Regions from separate parts of the Massilia sp. UYP32 genome, predicted to be linked through region 2. Evidence: predicted binding sites of a transcription regulator. Region 2 holds the regulator's gene; each other region holds the start of a gene.
What was found. The regulator FNR, encoded in region 2, switches genes on or off when oxygen is low (the NO sensors DNR and NnrR bind a similar motif). The targets are predictions, from matches to a motif close to TTGATNNNNATCAA.
Positions count from the first base shown of each region.

Region 1: the regulator FNR is predicted to act here: its motif matches at 3,470-3,483, upstream of oxc (oxalyl-CoA decarboxylase).
Region 3: the regulator FNR is predicted to act here: its motif matches at 2,769-2,782, upstream of ABIB42_RS22720 (OmpW/AlkL family protein).

Region 1 covers NZ_JBNDIK010000001.1:91,690-97,170, forward strand. The annotation lists gene ABIB42_RS00440 (LysR family transcriptional regulator) at 1-327, opposite strand, end outside; gene ABIB42_RS00445 (hypothetical protein) at 411-770, shown strand; gene ABIB42_RS00450 (fumarylacetoacetate hydrolase family protein) at 881-1,648, shown strand; gene ABIB42_RS00455 (2-dehydropantoate 2-reductase) at 1,666-2,685, shown strand; gene ABIB42_RS00460 (Crp/Fnr family transcriptional regulator) at 2,819-3,427, opposite strand; gene oxc (oxalyl-CoA decarboxylase) at 3,570-5,276, shown strand; gene frc (formyl-CoA transferase) at 5,362-5,481, shown strand, end outside.
Region 2 covers NZ_JBNDIK010000002.1:273,793-279,273, forward strand. The annotation lists gene ABIB42_RS02670 (TorD/DmsD family molecular chaperone) at 1-231, opposite strand, end outside; gene ABIB42_RS02675 (DUF2474 domain-containing protein) at 306-434, opposite strand; gene cydB (cytochrome d ubiquinol oxidase subunit II) at 434-1,441, opposite strand; gene ABIB42_RS02685 (cytochrome ubiquinol oxidase subunit I) at 1,446-2,942, opposite strand; gene fnr (fumarate/nitrate reduction transcriptional regulator Fnr) at 3,170-3,931, shown strand; gene ABIB42_RS02695 (helix-turn-helix domain-containing protein) at 3,937-4,707, shown strand; gene ABIB42_RS02700 (DMT family transporter) at 4,766-5,481, shown strand, end outside.
Region 3 covers NZ_JBNDIK010000032.1:77,522-83,002, reverse strand. The annotation lists gene ABIB42_RS22740 (serine hydrolase) at 1-824, shown strand, start outside; gene ABIB42_RS22735 (peptidoglycan recognition protein family protein) at 861-1,502, opposite strand; gene ABIB42_RS22730 (CoA-binding protein) at 1,614-2,036, shown strand; gene ABIB42_RS22725 (glutathione peroxidase) at 2,110-2,694, shown strand; gene ABIB42_RS22720 (OmpW/AlkL family protein) at 2,857-3,468, shown strand; gene pabB (aminodeoxychorismate synthase component I) at 3,579-5,396, opposite strand; gene slmA (nucleoid occlusion factor SlmA) at 5,406-5,481, opposite strand, start outside.

The DNA of each region.
Region 1 (5,481 bases), on a different contig from region 2:
CGGAAAGAAATAGTCGCCGGCACTGATCACCGCCACGTTCAGCTTGCCGCCGGCGATTCCCTTGAGTTGCGCCATCGCATCTTCCGCCTCATCGAACTGCTGGATGATGGCGCGGCAGAAGTGCAGCAGCTCCTCGCCCGCCTGGGTCAGGTAGATCTTCTTTCCCAGCTGTTCGAACAAGGGCATGCCGACGTGGCCCTCGAGCGTGCGGACCTGGGTCGACACGGCCGGCTGGGTGAGGTGCAGCTCCTCGGCGGCGCGCGAAAAACTGAGCCGGCGCGCGACGGTTTCGAAGACCTTCAGTTGACGCAGTGTCGCGTTCTTCATCGGCGCTTCTGTCCATGTATAAGCAGTCGTTAATGATTATCCCTAAAAACTTTCACTATTGCTCATCATTTTGTTGGACTACGATGATGTTCAGACAGCTCGACCGCAACCACCACCACCTGGAGAGTGCCATGACGACGATCTGCAATGCCGATGCCGAGTGCAACGCCTATAACGCGGCCTTTCATGAACTGGGACTGAGCTGGGTCTGGGACACCGGACTGTACGCGAGCGCGGTCGCCGGCGCCGACGACCGCACCGGCCTGCGCAACTATCTGGCGCGGCATCAATCCCACCTGTTGAGCGCGCACGACGCCGACTTCCTGGTCGAGGCGATCCTGGCCGCCAAGGAGCGCTGCCACGCGCAGCTGAGCGCCGCCGGTTGCAATCCGGGCGCCTTTATCGACTGGTCCGCGCTCCAGCAGCGGCAGATCGGCGTGTAGACACCAACGGCTGGGCAGAGATTTTCGAATCTTAACCGTGGTCAAGGATATACGGAAATCGTTCTTCCACAATCAGCCCATCCACCGACCCGACGTACGAGAGACATCATATGATCCGACACTGGATACGCTTCCAACACCTCGACACCGTACGTTTCGGCACGATCGAGGGCGACAAGATCCGGATCTTCAAGGGCGATATGTTCGACAGCCCGCGCCGCACCGACCTGGCGGTGAACCTGGACGAGGTCGAGGTGCTCACCCCGTGCGTGCCCGGCAAGGTGCTGGCGATGTGGAACAATTTTCACGCGCTCGGCCAGAAGCTGGGCCTGGCGCCCCCGGGCGAGCCGCTCTACCTGATGAAGCCATCGACCTCTTACCTGGCGCCGGGCGGCACGATCCGCAAGCCGCTGTGCGAGGGCAAGGTGGCGTTCGAAGGCGAGCTGGCGATCGTGATCGGCCGCCGCTGCAGCGCCGTCCCGGTCGAGGAGGCGCCCGACTACGTGTTCGGCTATACCTGCGCCAACGACGTCACCGTGGGCGAGATCATCGGGCGCGACCCGACCTTTCCCCAGTGGGTGCGCGCCAAGGGCTTCGACACCTTCTGCCCGTTCGGTCCGGTGATTGCCACCGGGCTCAACCCGGCAATGCTGGTCGTGCGCACCACCCTGAACGGCGAGGTGCGCCAGGATTATCCGATCAACGACATGGTGTTTCCGGTGGCCGAGCTGGTCAGCCGGATTTCCCAGGACATGACATTGGAGCCGGGCGACCTCCTGCTGTGCGGGACGTCGGTCGGCGTCGGCTCGATGCGGCCGGGCAGCACGATCGAGGTAGAGATCGACGGCATCGGAAAGCTCATCAATCGGTTCGAGTAAACGACAAGGGGTGGGTCATGAAGATCGCAGTTATCGGAGCGGGAGCAATCGGCGGCCTGGTCGGCGCCAGGCTGGCGCTGGCGGGCGAGGAGGTGACGTTCATCGTGCGGGGCGCCAATCTGGCGGCGATCCGCGCGAACGGCATCAAGCTCATCGAGATGGACGGGGAAGAGAAGATCGCCTCGCAAGTGCGCGCGACGGACGACTATGACGCGGCCGGCGAGCAGGACCTGGTGATCCTGGCCCTCAAGGCGCACCAGGTCGACGGCGTGTCGGCCCAGATCGGCAAGCTGTTCGGGCCGCGCACCGTGGTGGTGACGATGCAGAACGGCATACCGTTCTGGTATTTCCACCGCCATGGCGGCGAGTTCGACGGGCGCACCGTGCGCAGCGTCGATGCCGGCGGCGAACTGGCGCGCCGGATTCCACCCGAGCGGGTGCTCGGCTGCGTGGTCTATCCGGCCGCCGAACTGGTGGCGCCGGGCGTCATCCGGCACATCGAAGGTGCGCGCTTCCCGCTGGGAGAACTGGACGGCACGGCGAGCGAGCGGGTCAATGAAGTCTCGGCCTGCTTCCAGAACGCCGGCTTCAAGTCGCCGGTGCTCGACAATATCCGGGCCGAGATCTGGCTCAAGCTATGGGGCAACGTCTGCTTCAACCCGATCAGCGCGCTGGCGCATTCGACCCTGGTCGACATCTGCCAATACCCGCTCACACGCGAGCTGGCGGCGGAGATGATGCGCGAGGCCGAAGCGGTGGCAACCAAGCTGGGCATCACCTTCCGCGTGCCCCTGGACCGGCGCATCGAGGGCGCCGCCCAGATCGGCAAGCACAAGACCTCGATGCTGCAGGACGTCGAGGCGGGCCGGGGGCCGGAAATCGATGCCCTGGTCGGGTCGGTGATCGAACTGGCGCGCATGACCGGCACCCCGACGCCGCATATCGATTCGGCGTATGCGCTCGTCAAGCTGCTGGAGCAGACCATGACCGAGGAGGGTGGTGGGGTCAAGCTGCAGAGGGCGGTAACGACCGCTTAGATGCAATCAGCACGTCGCCCCCGCGAAGGCGGGGGCCTAAGATTACAAGCGTCTCGGTAACGCTGAACTTGGGCCCCCGCCTTCGCGGGGGCGACGTTTTCGAGCAGACGAAGGAACTGATTTCGCCTGATCTTCAGATCTTCCCCCGATTCTTCAGGCGGCTCAGCGTCTCAGGCGACAGGTTCAGGTACGCCGCCAGTTCCTTCTTGGGCAGACGTTCGAACAGGTCGGGGTGCTTGCGCATGAAACGGTGGACCCGGCCCGGCGCATCGAGCAGATGCAGCGTGATGGTGTGCGCCATGATGGCGCTCATCAGGTTCATGACCTCGTACTCGAAGGCCTGCTTGACGATGCTGTGACTGCGCATGAAGTCGACCCATTGCGGCAGCGGCATGCGCGCTACCCGCACCTTGGTGACGCAGGCGATGGAAAATGGCGTCGGCGTCTTGAGGCACCAGGCGGCGTAGCTGGTTTCGATGTCCCGCTCCGCCGAGAAGCGCAGGATCATCTCCTTGGCTTCCTGGTTCGAGACCTGGCGCTTGAGGATGCCGTCCAGGATGAAGTACTGCGACATCTCGTGCACCCCCTGGTTCAGCAGCAAGTCGCCCTTCTGGTGGTTCTCGATCGTCAGGTACGGCTCGAGCGCCGCCATTTCGCTGTCGCGCAGTTCCTTGAGGACCACGTTTTGTTTTAACTGCAGACGAATGATGTTTCGTTCGGAGTGATTTGCAATAGTCGTCATGACGCGGCCGTTTACCGAGATTCTCGCATCATGCGGCCAAAATTGACCATGGTCAATGAGACAAATCAGGCGCGCTGGCTATGATGGTTTGCGGGCGATACACACCGCGTTCTGCCCGGATCGACAATAACTGGAGACAGCAATGACTAACCTCGTATCGGTAGACGTGACCGACGGCTTCCACCTGGTAATCGATGCGCTAAAACACAACGACATCGATACGATCTTCGGCCTGGTCGGCATTCCGATTACCGACCTGGCGCGCCTGGCGCAGGCCGAAGGAATGCGTTTCATCGGCTTTCGTCATGAACAGAACGCCGGCAACGCCGCGGCAATCGCCGGCTACATGACGCAAAAGCCAGGCATCTGCCTGACGGTCTCGGCGCCGGGCTTCCTCAACGGCCTGACGGCGCTGGCCAACGCGACCACCAACTGCTTCCCGATGATCCTGATTTCAGGGTCGAGCGAACGCGAGATCGTCGACCTGCAGCAGGGCGACTATGAAGAAATGGACCAGCTGAACGCGGCCAAGCCCTACGCCAAGGCGTCCTACCGCATCAACAAGGCCGAGGACATCGGCATCGGCGTCGCGCGGGCGATCCGCGCCGCCGTCTCGGGCCGCCCGGGCGGCGTCTATCTCGACCTGCCGGCCCAGCTGCTGGCGCAGACGATCGAGGCCGGCCACGCCAAGCGCTCCCTGGTCAAGGTGGTCGACCCGGTGCCGCGCCAGATCCCGGCCCCGGACTCGGTGCAGCGCGCGCTCGCGCTGCTCAAGGGCGCGAAGAAGCCGCTGATCCTGCTCGGCAAGGGCGCCGCCTACGCCCAAGCCGACGCCGACATCCGCGCCCTGGTCGAGCGCACCGGCATTCCTTACCTGCCGATGTCGATGGCCAAGGGCCTGCTGCCGGATACCCATGCCCAGTCGGCCTCGGCGGCCCGCTCCTATGTGCTGGCCGAGGCCGACGTGGTGGTGCTGATCGGCGCCCGGCTCAACTGGCTGCTGGCGCACGGCAAGGGCAAGACCTGGGGCAAGCCCAAGCAGTTCATCCAGATCGATATCTCGCCGACCGAGATCGATAGCAACGTGGCGATCGCCGCGCCCCTGATCGGCGACATCGGCTCCTGCGTGGCGGCCCTGCTCGATGGGCTCGACGGCGCCGGCATCGCGAAGCCGGACGCGGAATGGCTCGGTCCGATCGCCGAGCGCAAGGAGCAGAACATGGCCAAGATGACGGCCCTGCTCAATCGCGATGCGGCGCCGATGAACTTCCACACCGCCCTGCGCGCCATCCGCGACGTGCTCAAGCAGCATCCGGACATCAACCTGGTGAACGAGGGCGCCAATACCCTGGACTATGCGCGCAGCATCGTCGACCAGTACCAGCCGCGCAAGCGTTTCGACTCCGGCACCTGGGGCATCATGGGCATCGGCATGGGCTACGCGATCGGCGCGGCCGTCGTCAGCGGCAAGCCGGTGGTCGCGATCGAAGGCGACAGCGCCTTCGGCTTCAGTGGCATGGAGCTCGAGACGATCTGCCGCTACGAGCTGCCGGTGACGACCATCATCTTCAACAACAACGGCGTCTACCGCGGCACCGACGTCAACCCGACCGGCGGCAAGGACGTCGCGCCGACCGTGTTCGTCAAGAACGCCCGCTACGACAAGATGATCGAGGCCTTCGGCGGCATCGGCTACCACGCCACCACCCCGGAAGAGCTGACCCGGGCGTTAGCCGAGGCAATCGCGGCCGGCAAGCCCGCCCTGATCAATGCCGTGATCGACGAGACCGCCGGCACCGAGAGCGGCCGCCTGACCAATCTGAATCCGCAAAGCAACGCAAAGAAGTGAACAGCCAGCGACACGCACGACCGCCGGCGCCCACGAGGCCGCCGGCGGGGCCCGCAATATCGACTGAACAAAGGAGACTGACATCATGAGCAAACCACTCGAAGGCATCAAGATCATCGACTTCACCCACGTCCAGGCCGGTCCTGCCTGCACCCAGTTGCTGGCCTGGTTCGGCGCCGACGTGATCAAGGTCGAGCGTCCCGGC
Region 2 (5,481 bases):
GGTCAGGTGTTCCCACGCACGCTCCAGCGCCGGATCGCCGCCTTCGGCCAAAATAGGATCGCTGGACGCAAGCGCTTCCAGCAGCGCCGCGTCGGGCGCCGCCAGCAGCAGGCGCGAGAGCAAGGCGTAGAGGTCGGCCCTGGCCTGGTCTTCGCCGCTGGGCGACATGGCAGGCGCAGAGACCGCGACGAAGGCGGTGTTGACGGACGTGCTCGCACTTGTAGATGACACTGTCGATCACTCCAGTTGTTCAATTTGTATCGCCAGTGTAGACGCCGATTCACATTGAGCGCGCACAGTTGCGCCTAGCGCATTCCGGCGGCATGCATGACGATTCTTATGAGAAATGCGACGAGCGACAGGGTGACGACACCACCGAGCCACAGCAGCGCCATCCACCCCAGCCGGCGCAGCCATTCGCGGCGCGCCGCCATCAGTGATACCCCGCGTCATGCTTGACCTTGCCACGGAATACCCAGTACGACCACCCCGTGTACATCAGGATGATGGGCAGGATGAACAGCGTGCCGACCAGGGCGAAACCCTGGCTCTGCGGCGGCGAGGCGGCTTCCCAGATCGTGATCGCGGGCGGCACCACGTGCGGCCAGATGCTGATCGCCATGCCGCTGTAGCCGAGGAAGATCAGCGCCAGCGCCAGCACGAAGGGCTGGCGGAACGGCTGCCGGGCCAGTGAGCGCAGCAGCAGCGCCATGCACAGCACGACCAGGATCGGCACCGGCGCCAGGAAGGCGATATTGGGGAAGGTGAACCAGCGCTCGGCCACCGCCGCGAAGCGCAGCGGGGTCCAGATGCTGACCGCGACGATGGCCCCCAGCAGCAGCCAGGCGAAGGGCCGCGCGACCTGGATCATGCGCGCCTGCAGCTCGCCCTCGGTCTTCATCACCAGCCAGGTGGCGCCCAGCAAGGTGTAGGCGATCATCACGCCGATGCCGGCCAGCAGCGGGAACGGCGCGACCCAGTCGAGCGGCCCGCCGGCGAAGCTGCGCCCCGAGACCGTGATGCCGTCCAAAAAGCCGCCCAGGGTCACGCCCTGGAAGAAGGCCGCCGCCACCGAGCCGCCGATGAAGGCCTTGTCCCACAGGTGGCGCTCGTGCTCCTTGGCCTTAAAGCGGAATTCGAAGGCCACGCCGCGAAACACCAGGCCGATGAGCATGAAGATCAGCGGCAGGTAGAGCCCGGACAGGATGATCGCGTAGGCCACCGGGAAGGCCGCCAGCAGCCCCTCCCCGCCCAGCACCAGCCAGGTCTCGTTGCCGTCCCACACCGGCGCGACCGAATTCATCATGGTGTCGCGGTCGCGCTTCTTCGGCGTGAACGGGAACAGCATGCCGATGCCCAGGTCGAAGCCGTCCAGCAGCACGTACATGAAGACGGCGAAAAAGATGATCAGGATCCAGATGACGGATGTGTCGATGCCCATGGTGTCAGCTCCGCGCCGGTGGGTTGCCGCCGTCGCGGTCGGCGCCGCGGTCAGCGCCTTGGACGGGATTGTCGTCGATATTGCCTTCGATGCTGTCGTCGTTGTCGACGTTGGCCGCCGACAGCGGCCGCATCGGCGTGCGCCCTTCGCCCGGCCCGCCCTCGGGCGGCTTGTTCAGGGCGAAGTGCTGCGGCCCCTTGTTGATCAGGCGCAGCAGGTAGACGGTGCCGGCGCCGAACACGAAGACGTAGGCCACGACGAACATCGCCAGCGTCACGCCCATCGTGGTGACGCTGTGCGGCGAGACCGCATCGGCGGTGCGCAGCACGCCGTAGATCACCCACGGCTGGCGGCCGACCTCGGTCGTGATCCAGCCGGCCAGGATGGCGATCAGGCCGGCCGGCCCCATCAGCAAGGCGAAGCGCAGGAACAGGCGCTTGCCGTAGATCCGCCCTCCCCGCCTGAGCCACAGGCTCCAGGCCCCGAGGGCGATCATCAACAGGCCCAGGCCGACCATGACCCGGAAACTCCAGAACACGATCAGGGAATTGGGGCGGTCTTCGCGCGGGAACTCCTTCAGTCCCGGAAACTGGCCGCTCAGCGTATGGGTGAGGATGATGCTGCCCAGGTAGGGGATCTCGACCGCGTAACGCGTCTCTTCGCGCTCCATGTCGGGGATGCCGAACAGGATCAGCGGCACCGCCTCGCCCGGCGTGTTCTCCCAGTGCCCCTCCATCGCCGCCAGCTTGGCCGGCTGGTGCTTGAGCGTATTGAGGCCATGGAAGTCGCCGATCACCGCCTGGATCGGCGCCACCAGCAGGATCATCCACATCGCCATCGACAGCATCTTGCGCACGTTCTTGTTGTCGCGTCCGCGCAGCAGGTGCCAGGCGGCCGAGGCGCCGACGATCAGCGCCGTGGCCAGGTAGGCCGCCACCACCATGTGCATCAGGCGGTAGGGAAAGGAGGGATTGAAGATGATGGCCAGCCAGTCGACCGGGATCATGCGCCCGCCCTCGATGGCGTAGCCCTGCGGCGTCTGCATCCAGCTGTTGGCGCCCAGGATCCAGGTCGACGAGATCAGGGTGCCGATGGCCACCATGCAGGTGGCCAGGAAGTGCAGCTGCGGCCCGACCCGGTTCCAGCCGAACAGCATCACGCCCAGGAAGCCGGCCTCCAGGAAGAAGGCGGTCAGCACCTCGTAGGTGAGCAGCGGGCCCATGACGCTGCCGGCGAATTCGGACAGGTAGCTCCAGTTGGTGCCGATCTGGTAGGCCATCACGATGCCCGACACCACGCCCATGCCGAAGGCGACGGCGAAGATCTTGAGCCAGAAGTGGTACAGGTCGACGTAGACCTGGCGCCCGGTCTTGAGCCAGCACGCCTCGAGCACGGCCAGGTAGCTGGCCATGCCGATTGTGATCGCGGGGAAGATGATGTGGAAGGAAATCGTGAAGGCAAACTGGATGCGCGCCAGTTCCAGGGCTGTAAGACCAAGCATGCAAACTCCCCCGTATCGATGGCGCCAAGTAGATCACGACATCGGCCTCGCACGATTGGCCATATCATTTTTATCATTGTTGAGTGGTTTTTGAACACATGCCGACCGGTTCGCAACAAAAGTTCATGAAAACTTCCCAATTTGGTGCAAATTTCGAGCTTGCCGGCCGGAATGCTCAGCCAAGGGGTCTATAATTTGCGGTGTACCGAACAAAGCGACCATCCCTCATGAGCCAGCCCCTGTCCCGGCAAGCAGAGCCGCCCCTGAACATCCACGCGCTCAAGTCCTGCGCCCAGTGCAGCATGCACCAGCTGTGTCTGCCGATGGGCCTGGAAGACGCCGAGATCGACCGCCTGGACAAGATCATCGGCCGCCGTCGCCGCCTGGAGCGCGACGAGCGCCTGTACGGCGTGGGCGAGTCGTTCCGCAACCTGTACGCGGTGCGCTTCGGCCACTTCAAGACCTACCAGGTGAACGCCGCCGGCGAGGCCCAGATCACCGGCTTCCAGATGGCCGGCGAGCTGCTGGGCATGGACGCGATCAGCGGCACCCACCATTGCGATGCGGTGGCGCTGGAAGACTCGGAAGTGTGCGAGATCCCGTTCGCGCGCCTGGAAGACCTGTTCGGCGAAGTGCCGACGCTGCTGCGCCACTTCCACCGCATCATGAGCCAGGAAATCACGCGCGAGCAGAACGTCATGCTCCTGCTCGGCAATATGCGCGCCGAGCAGCGCTTCGCCGTATTCCTGGTCAACCTGTCGGCGCGCTACGCCGCGCGCGGCTATGCGGCCAACCGCTTCCAGCTGCGCATGTCGCGCGAAGACATCGGCAACTACCTGGGCCTGACCATCGAAAGCATCAGCCGCCTGCTGTCGCGTTTCAAGAAGCAGGGCTGGCTCGAGGTCGACAAGCGCGAAGTCACCCTGCTCGATCCGGTCAAGCTGAAGGCGCTGGCGGCCGGGACCGACGCCTGCAGCCCGATGGCGTAAAGCCCATGACGCCCCAGCCCGCGTGCGACCTGCACCTGCGCAGCTACGACCGCGTGCACTGGGGCGACCGCCATGACTTCGCCCAGCTGGTGCTCCCGGTGCACGGTGAAGTCGTGCTCGACATCGAAGAGCGGCGCGGCCGGCTCGATCCCCTGCATGGCGCGCTGGTGGCGCCCGGCGCCTGGCATGCGCAGTCGAGCCCGGGCGCCAACGGCTCCCTGATCGTCGACGTCGACGGCGCCGCCTTCGGCAGTGGCCCGTGGCAGCGCCTGCTGGAACGGCCCTTCGTCACGCTTGGCCCCGCGGCGCGCAAGCTGGTCGAGTTCATGGGACTGATGGCACGTGACTCTGTGCCGCCCGGCGCCCCGCCCCGCTCGCTGGTGCAGGGCTGGGTGCCGCTGCTGCTCGACACCCTGAGCCTGGACGCGCCGCGCGCCACCTCGCGCCTGGCCGCCCTGCTGGCGCGCGTCGAGGCCGCGCCCGGCCTGGCCTGGAGCACCGAGTCGATGGCGCGCGCCGCCAACCTGAGCGTCAGCCGCCTGCACGCGCTGTTTCGCGAAGAGCTGGACAGCACGCCGCATGCCTGGCTGCTGCGCTGCCGCCTGGATTGCGCCCGCAGCCTGTTGACGCACAGCGCGCGCAGCGTGGCCGACATCGCCCTCGCCTGCGGCTTTTCGGACCAGGCCAGCCTGACGCGGGCGATGCGTCGGGTACTCGACACCACGCCCGGCGCCTGCCGGCGTGCGGGTCAGGAGAAACCGCCAACACCGCGGTAGTCCCGGCCAAGACCGGACCCACGTCCGGATCCGAGAATCTCTTCAAAGGAGATTCATCATGTACATCGCTACTGGCGCGGGCGGGCTGTCCCGCTCCACCCTGCTCGGCATCGGCGCGGGCATCGCCGCCGGCGCGCTCTGGGGCCTGGTCTTCCTGGCGCCGGAACTGGCGCCCGGATTCCTGCCGATCCAGCTCTCGGCCGGGCGCTACCTGGCCTATGGCCTGGTCGCCGCCCTCCTCATCTACCCGGCCTGGGGACGGCTGCGCCGCCATCTCGGCTGGCCGGCCTGGCGCAGCCTGATCTGGCTCAGCCTCACCGGCAACATCGTCTACTACCTGTTCCTCGCCAACGCAGTCCAGTCGGGTGGCGTGGCCATGGCCTCGATCGTGATCGGGCTGCTGCCGATCGCGGTCACCCTGGTCGGTTCGCGCGACCGGCAAGCGGTGCCGCTGCGCCGCCTGCTGCCGTCGCTGCTGCTGAGCGGCGCCGGCCTGGCCTGCATCGGCTGGGAGTCGCTGTCGGCGTCCGGCCCCGGCTCGGCCGCCGGACTGGCATGCGCCTTCGGCGCGCTGGTGTCATGGACCCTCTTCGCGGTGCACAACAGCCGCTGGCTGGCGCGCATCGAGGGGATCTCGCCGCATGAATGGAACCTGCTGGTGGGCGTGGTCACCGGGCTGATGGCCCTGGCGCTGGCGGTGCCGGCCTTCGTGCTGGCGCCGGGCGCGCACACGCTGCCGGCCTGGATGCAGTTCGGCGCCCTGGTCACCACGGT
Region 3 (5,481 bases), on a different contig from region 2:
AGATGGCCTTCACGCCCTACCAGCTGACTCCCGAGAAGTCGACCGGTTATGGTTATGGCTGGGGCGTCGGCACCCTGCAGGGCACGCCGGTCGTCGAGCATGGCGGCGGCATCAATGGTTTCAGCACCTATGCGCTGCGCCTGCCGGAAAAAAAGATCTTCGTCGCGGTGCTGGGCAATGCCGACAGCGGCAGCGCCAACCCGGAGGTGCTGGCCAAGAAGGCGGCGGCGCTGGCGATGGGCAAGCCGTTCATGGAGCCGAAGGCATTCAAGCTCGATGCCAAGGCCCTCGACGGGTTCACAGGCGTATATGACATCGACGGCAAGGAAAAGCGCATCTTCACGAGCCGCGACGGCAATCTCATGATGGCCCGCGGCGACCGCTCGCCGGCCGCCCTGACGCCTTATTCGAAGGACGGCTTCTTCTTCCCGGGGACGCTGGCGCGCTTCGAGTTCGGACGCGATGCGCAAGGCAAGGTCACCCACGTCACGGTCGACAACGCAGGCGAGCGGACGCGCAACGAACGCGTCGGCGATGCGCCTGCCGAACGGGAGGCGGTGAAGATCGACAACGCCGGCTTCGATGCGCGCGCCGGCGCCTACCAGCTCGCGCCGCAGTTCACGATCACGCTGAGCCGGGAGGGCGAACGCTATTATGCGCAGGCGACCGGACAGCGCAAGATCGAGATCTTCCCGGCCAGTGAGGACGTGTTCTTCTCGCGCGACGTGAATGCCGAACTCAGGTTCGAGAAGGGCGCGGATGGCGCGCCGGTGGTCGTATTGCACCAGAACGGCCAGGCCACGCCCGGCAAACGGCTGCAGTAAGCACTCACCAAGAGTACTGAATGAGCTGGCCGCGGCTTATTTCGCGGCCTGCTCCTGCGCCAGCCGCAAGGCCACCTTGTGCCTGAAATAATCGTCCTTCACGTAGCGGTACAGGTTTTCGCCCGGGCACACCGTCTTGTCCGAATAATCGCGGTGGCTCTGAATGTCGTCCAGCGAGACCTGGTGCTTCGCGGCGAGCATGGCCATCAGGCCCACCACCGCATCGAGCTGCGGCTGGTTCGGCTCCACTTCTTCGAAATTGCCGACCACCTCGATCAGCGCATGTCCCTTGGGGTCGTAGTCGGTATTGGTGTCGCCCGCATAGGCGAGGTCGCGCGCGCCGTAGATGCGGCCATCGAGGTCGATCACGTAGTGGTAGGGGATGTCGAGCCAGCCTTTCTCGGCACGCGACCAGGCCTGCAGGCGGCGCAGGTAGGCTTGCGGGTCGGCGCCCGGCTTGAACGGTTCGCCCTGGTGGTGCAAGGTGATGTGGGTGATCCGGTGGCGCCGCGCCTTCGTCGCGTCGGCCGGCGTGCCGCCCCAGCTGGCGACCGGCACGATGGCGCGTTCGAGGTCGGGCAGGGACTCGGCGCCGTGCGCGCCGCCGATCGAGAACGCCAGCGCAATTGCGGCGCCAATATGTGAAACAGATGCGCGTGAAACAGATGCAGGGATCATGGCAGAATATCCAACATGGATGAGCCATCATCTTTCCACGTTTGACCGTGCAGCGCCAGCATATGCAAACCTGATAAGCTGATTCCAACGATAACAACAGCAGAGCACACCATGCGAACCATCACCCAGATCCTCCGCGACAGCAAGATTATCGCCATCGTCGGCATGTCGAACAAGGAAGACCGCGCCAGCAACGAAGTGGGCGCCTACTTGCAGCACAACGGCTACCGCATCCTGCCCGTCAACCCGAGCTATGCCGGCCAGACCATCCATGGCGAGACGGTCTACGCCAGCCTGCAAGAGGCCGCCGATGCCATCGCCGGCAGCGGCCAACGTATCGACATCGTCGACTGCTTCCGCAAATCCGAAGACATCGGCCCGATCGCGCGCGACGCCATCGCCGTGCGCGCCAGCTGCCTGTGGATGCAGCTCGATATCGAGAACCAGGCCGCCGCCGACCTGGCGCGCGCCGCCGGGCTGGACGTGGTCATGAACCACTGCATCAAGATCGAGCACCGCAGCCTGGAGGGATGAGAAAAAAGCGTTGGCCGCCGGGGTTGCCGCTTGCGCTACAATCGACGCATTTCAACCCCGTCAATACCACGCCATGATCAAGACCATCGCCCTGCTGCTCGCCGCCACGGCCGCCGCCAGCGTCACCCAGCCGGCACGCGCGCAGGCCGCGCCGGTCGCCGCGCTGACCAAGAGCCCGGCCGCATGCCCGGCCGTGCTCAAGCACAGCTTCAAGCGCCTGCAGGACGAAGCGCCGCAAGACCTCTGCCAATATGCCGGCAAGGTGGTGCTGGTGGTGAACACGGCCAGCTACTGCGGCTTCACCAAGCAGTACGAAGGCCTGGAAAAGATCTACGCCAAGTACGGTGGCCGCGGCTTCGTGATCCTGGGCTTCCCGTCGAACGACTTCGGCCAGCAGGAACCGGGCAGCGCCAAGGAAATCGCCGACCTGTGCTTCAACACCTATGGCGTCAAGTTCCCGATGTTCGCCAAGAGCTCGGTGAAAGGCCCGCAAGCCAACCCGCTGCATGCGCAGCTGATCAAGGCCACCGGCCAGGAACCGAAGTGGAACTTCACCAAATACCTGATCGGCCGTGACGGCAAGGTGCTCGACTACTTCCCGAGCAAGGTCACGCCGGAAGATCCTCAGCTGACCGGGAAGATCGAAGCGGCCCTGTAAGGGCATTCTCTGGCGATCAAAGATATAAGCTGGGAGATAGGCGTTTTATAAACCACATTAATAGCATGGTCATTTTGATGTAGATCATAGTTTGTTTTGCTTCACATCAATAAGCTTACCTTCGTCGCAGATGACATAAAAACGAAGAAAGGTAAGAAAAAGATGAAAACGCCGATGAAGACCGTGCTGGTGGCCCTGATCGCCATGGCGTCCGCCCAGGCGCTGGCGCAGGAATCCCCATGGCTGGTGCGCGCCCGCGCCGTGTACGTCGACCCGGACAACAAGTCGACCCCGATCGCCGGCGTCGGCGCGGCGGACCGCCTCGAAGTGAGCACGAAGACCATTCCCGAGCTGGACATCAGCTACTTCTTCACCCCGCATATCGCGGCCGAACTGATCCTGACTTATCCACAGAAGCACAAGGTCCGCCTGGACGGCGCCGAGATCGGCACCTTCAAGCACCTGCCGCCGACCCTGAACCTGCAATACCACTTCGCCCCCGGCGCGGCCATCAGCCCCTACATCGGCGCCGGCGTGAACTACACCCGCATATCGAGCGTCAAGCTGCTCGATGGCGCCGGCGACCTGGAAAACGATAGCTGGGGCCTGTCGCTGCAGGCCGGCGTCGACTTCCGCCTCAACGAACACTGGTCGATCAACGCCGACGTCAAGAAGGTCAAGCTGCGCAGCGACGTGTACGTCGGCGGCGCCAACGCCAGCCACCTGAAGGTCGATCCGGTCCTGTTCGGGCTGGGTGTCGGCTACCGCTTCTGACAGCTTGTGCGTGATCGCGTCCTGCCCGTCTTCCATGGGCGAGCTTCCAGCAAAAGCATCAAACATGGGAAAGGGCGGGGCGCGACCCACGCCTTCATTCTGCCCTGCGATTACGCCGCAAGCACGGCGCGCAGCGGCCCGCGCAGCGCGTTGCAGACGACGATGTCGTCGGCCTGTTCGAGCATGGCGCGCGTGATCACGGCTTCGCGCGCACGCCAGGCGGGCGCGGCCAGCAGCACGCCGCGCATCACGCCCGGCAGCACGCCGCAGGACAAGGGCGGCGTGAGCCACTCCTCGCCGAAGCGCAGGAACACGCTGCAGCGCCCTCCTTCCGTCAATTCTCCGCGCTCGTTAAAGAACAGCATATCGAAGGCGCCTTGCGCCTCGGCCGCCTTCCACGCCGCGTCGTAGCGGCCGCGGACGCTCGTCTTGTGGCGCAGGAAGACGTCGCCGCTGTGCGTCGGCTCCTGGGCCAGCAGCAAGGTCACCGGCTCATGCAAGGGCGTCAGCTCGCCGGATGTGAGCGTCAGCGCGCCGTCGTGGGAGACGGCCAGGCGCAGGCGGTGCAGCGCATCGGAGGGCAGGGCCAGGCTGGCTTCCAGCAGCGCGATATGGGCCGCGCCGCGGTCGAAGGCAAAGCCGAACCAGGCGCACGATGCTTCCATGCGGTCGAGATGCTGCTCCAGGTGGCGGCAGCCGTGTTCGCGCGAGGCGCGGATGGTCTCGAAGATCTCGAACTCGTTGGGCAGGCCGGTAAGAAAACCCGCCTTCAATTGGCACTCGGCGTATTCGGATTGCGCATCGCTGTCGTACACGATGCCGGCGCCGACGCCCAGTTCGCCGCGTCTTGCTCCATCGATCGATGGACCGAGCGCCAGCGTCCGGATCGGCACCGACAGGCAGAAGTCGCCGAAGGCGCGACCCGGGGGCGCCGGATCGAACCAGCCGATGGCGCCGGTATAGATGCCGCGTGCATCGGGTTCGAGTTCGTGGATGATCTCCATCGTGCGCCGCTTCGGCGCGCCGGTGATCGAGCCGCATGGATACAAGGCCTTGAAGATCTCTTCCAGCCCCGCATCCGCGCGCAGGCGCGCCTGCACGGTGGAGGTCATCTGCAGCACGGCGCCGTAGCGCTGCACCTCGAACAGGGCCGGCGTCTCGACGCTGCCGGTCTGCGCCACGCGGCCCAGGTCATTGCGCAGCAGGTCGACGATCATCAGGTTTTCGGCGCGGTTCTTGCTGTCCTGCGCCAGGCTTGCAGCGCGCGCGGCGTCGACATCCGCATCGCCGCTGGCCGGCGCCGTGCCCTTCATCGGCCGCGCCACCAGCATGCCCGCCTCGTGGCGCACGAACAGCTCGGGCGAGAACGACAGCACGGCGCCGCCGCCAGGCAGCGTCACCAGCGCGCCATACGGCACCGGCTGGCGCGCGCGCAGGCGCGTGTACAGGGCGAGCAGCGAACCGAAGGCTTCGAAGCGCAGCCGCCAGGTGTAGTTGACCTGGTAGGTGTCGCCGGCCGCGATGTAGTCGCGGATGCGGCCGATCGCCTCGGTGAACCGCGCCTCATCGACATTCGCGGTAATACCGGCGACGCCGGCCGGCGCAAGGTCCATGCTGCGCGTTGCCAGCCACGAGGCCACCTGCTCGCCGGTCATGCGTTCGCAGCGGGTAAACAGCAGCACCTGCGCCAGCGGGCCGTCGAGCGGGCGGGCCGGCAGGCCCTCCAGGTGCGCGCCCAGTTCATAGCTCAGCAGCGGCACCGCGTGCAGGCCGCTTTGCAGCGCCTGCGACAGCGCCGCCACCAGTCGCGGCCAGCCAGCCGCGTCCTCACAGGTCAGCGTGCCCGCATGCCCGCTGTACAGGCGCGAGCGGGCCTCCTGCGTGGCGCGGGCATCGTCCAGCAGCGCGAAGACTTCGCCGGTATCCATGCTCCGATTCTACGCCGCCAGCAGCAGGGACAGCTGGAGCGACGTGCCTTCGGTTGGATTGAGCTTGAAGCCCGTCTTCGCGAAG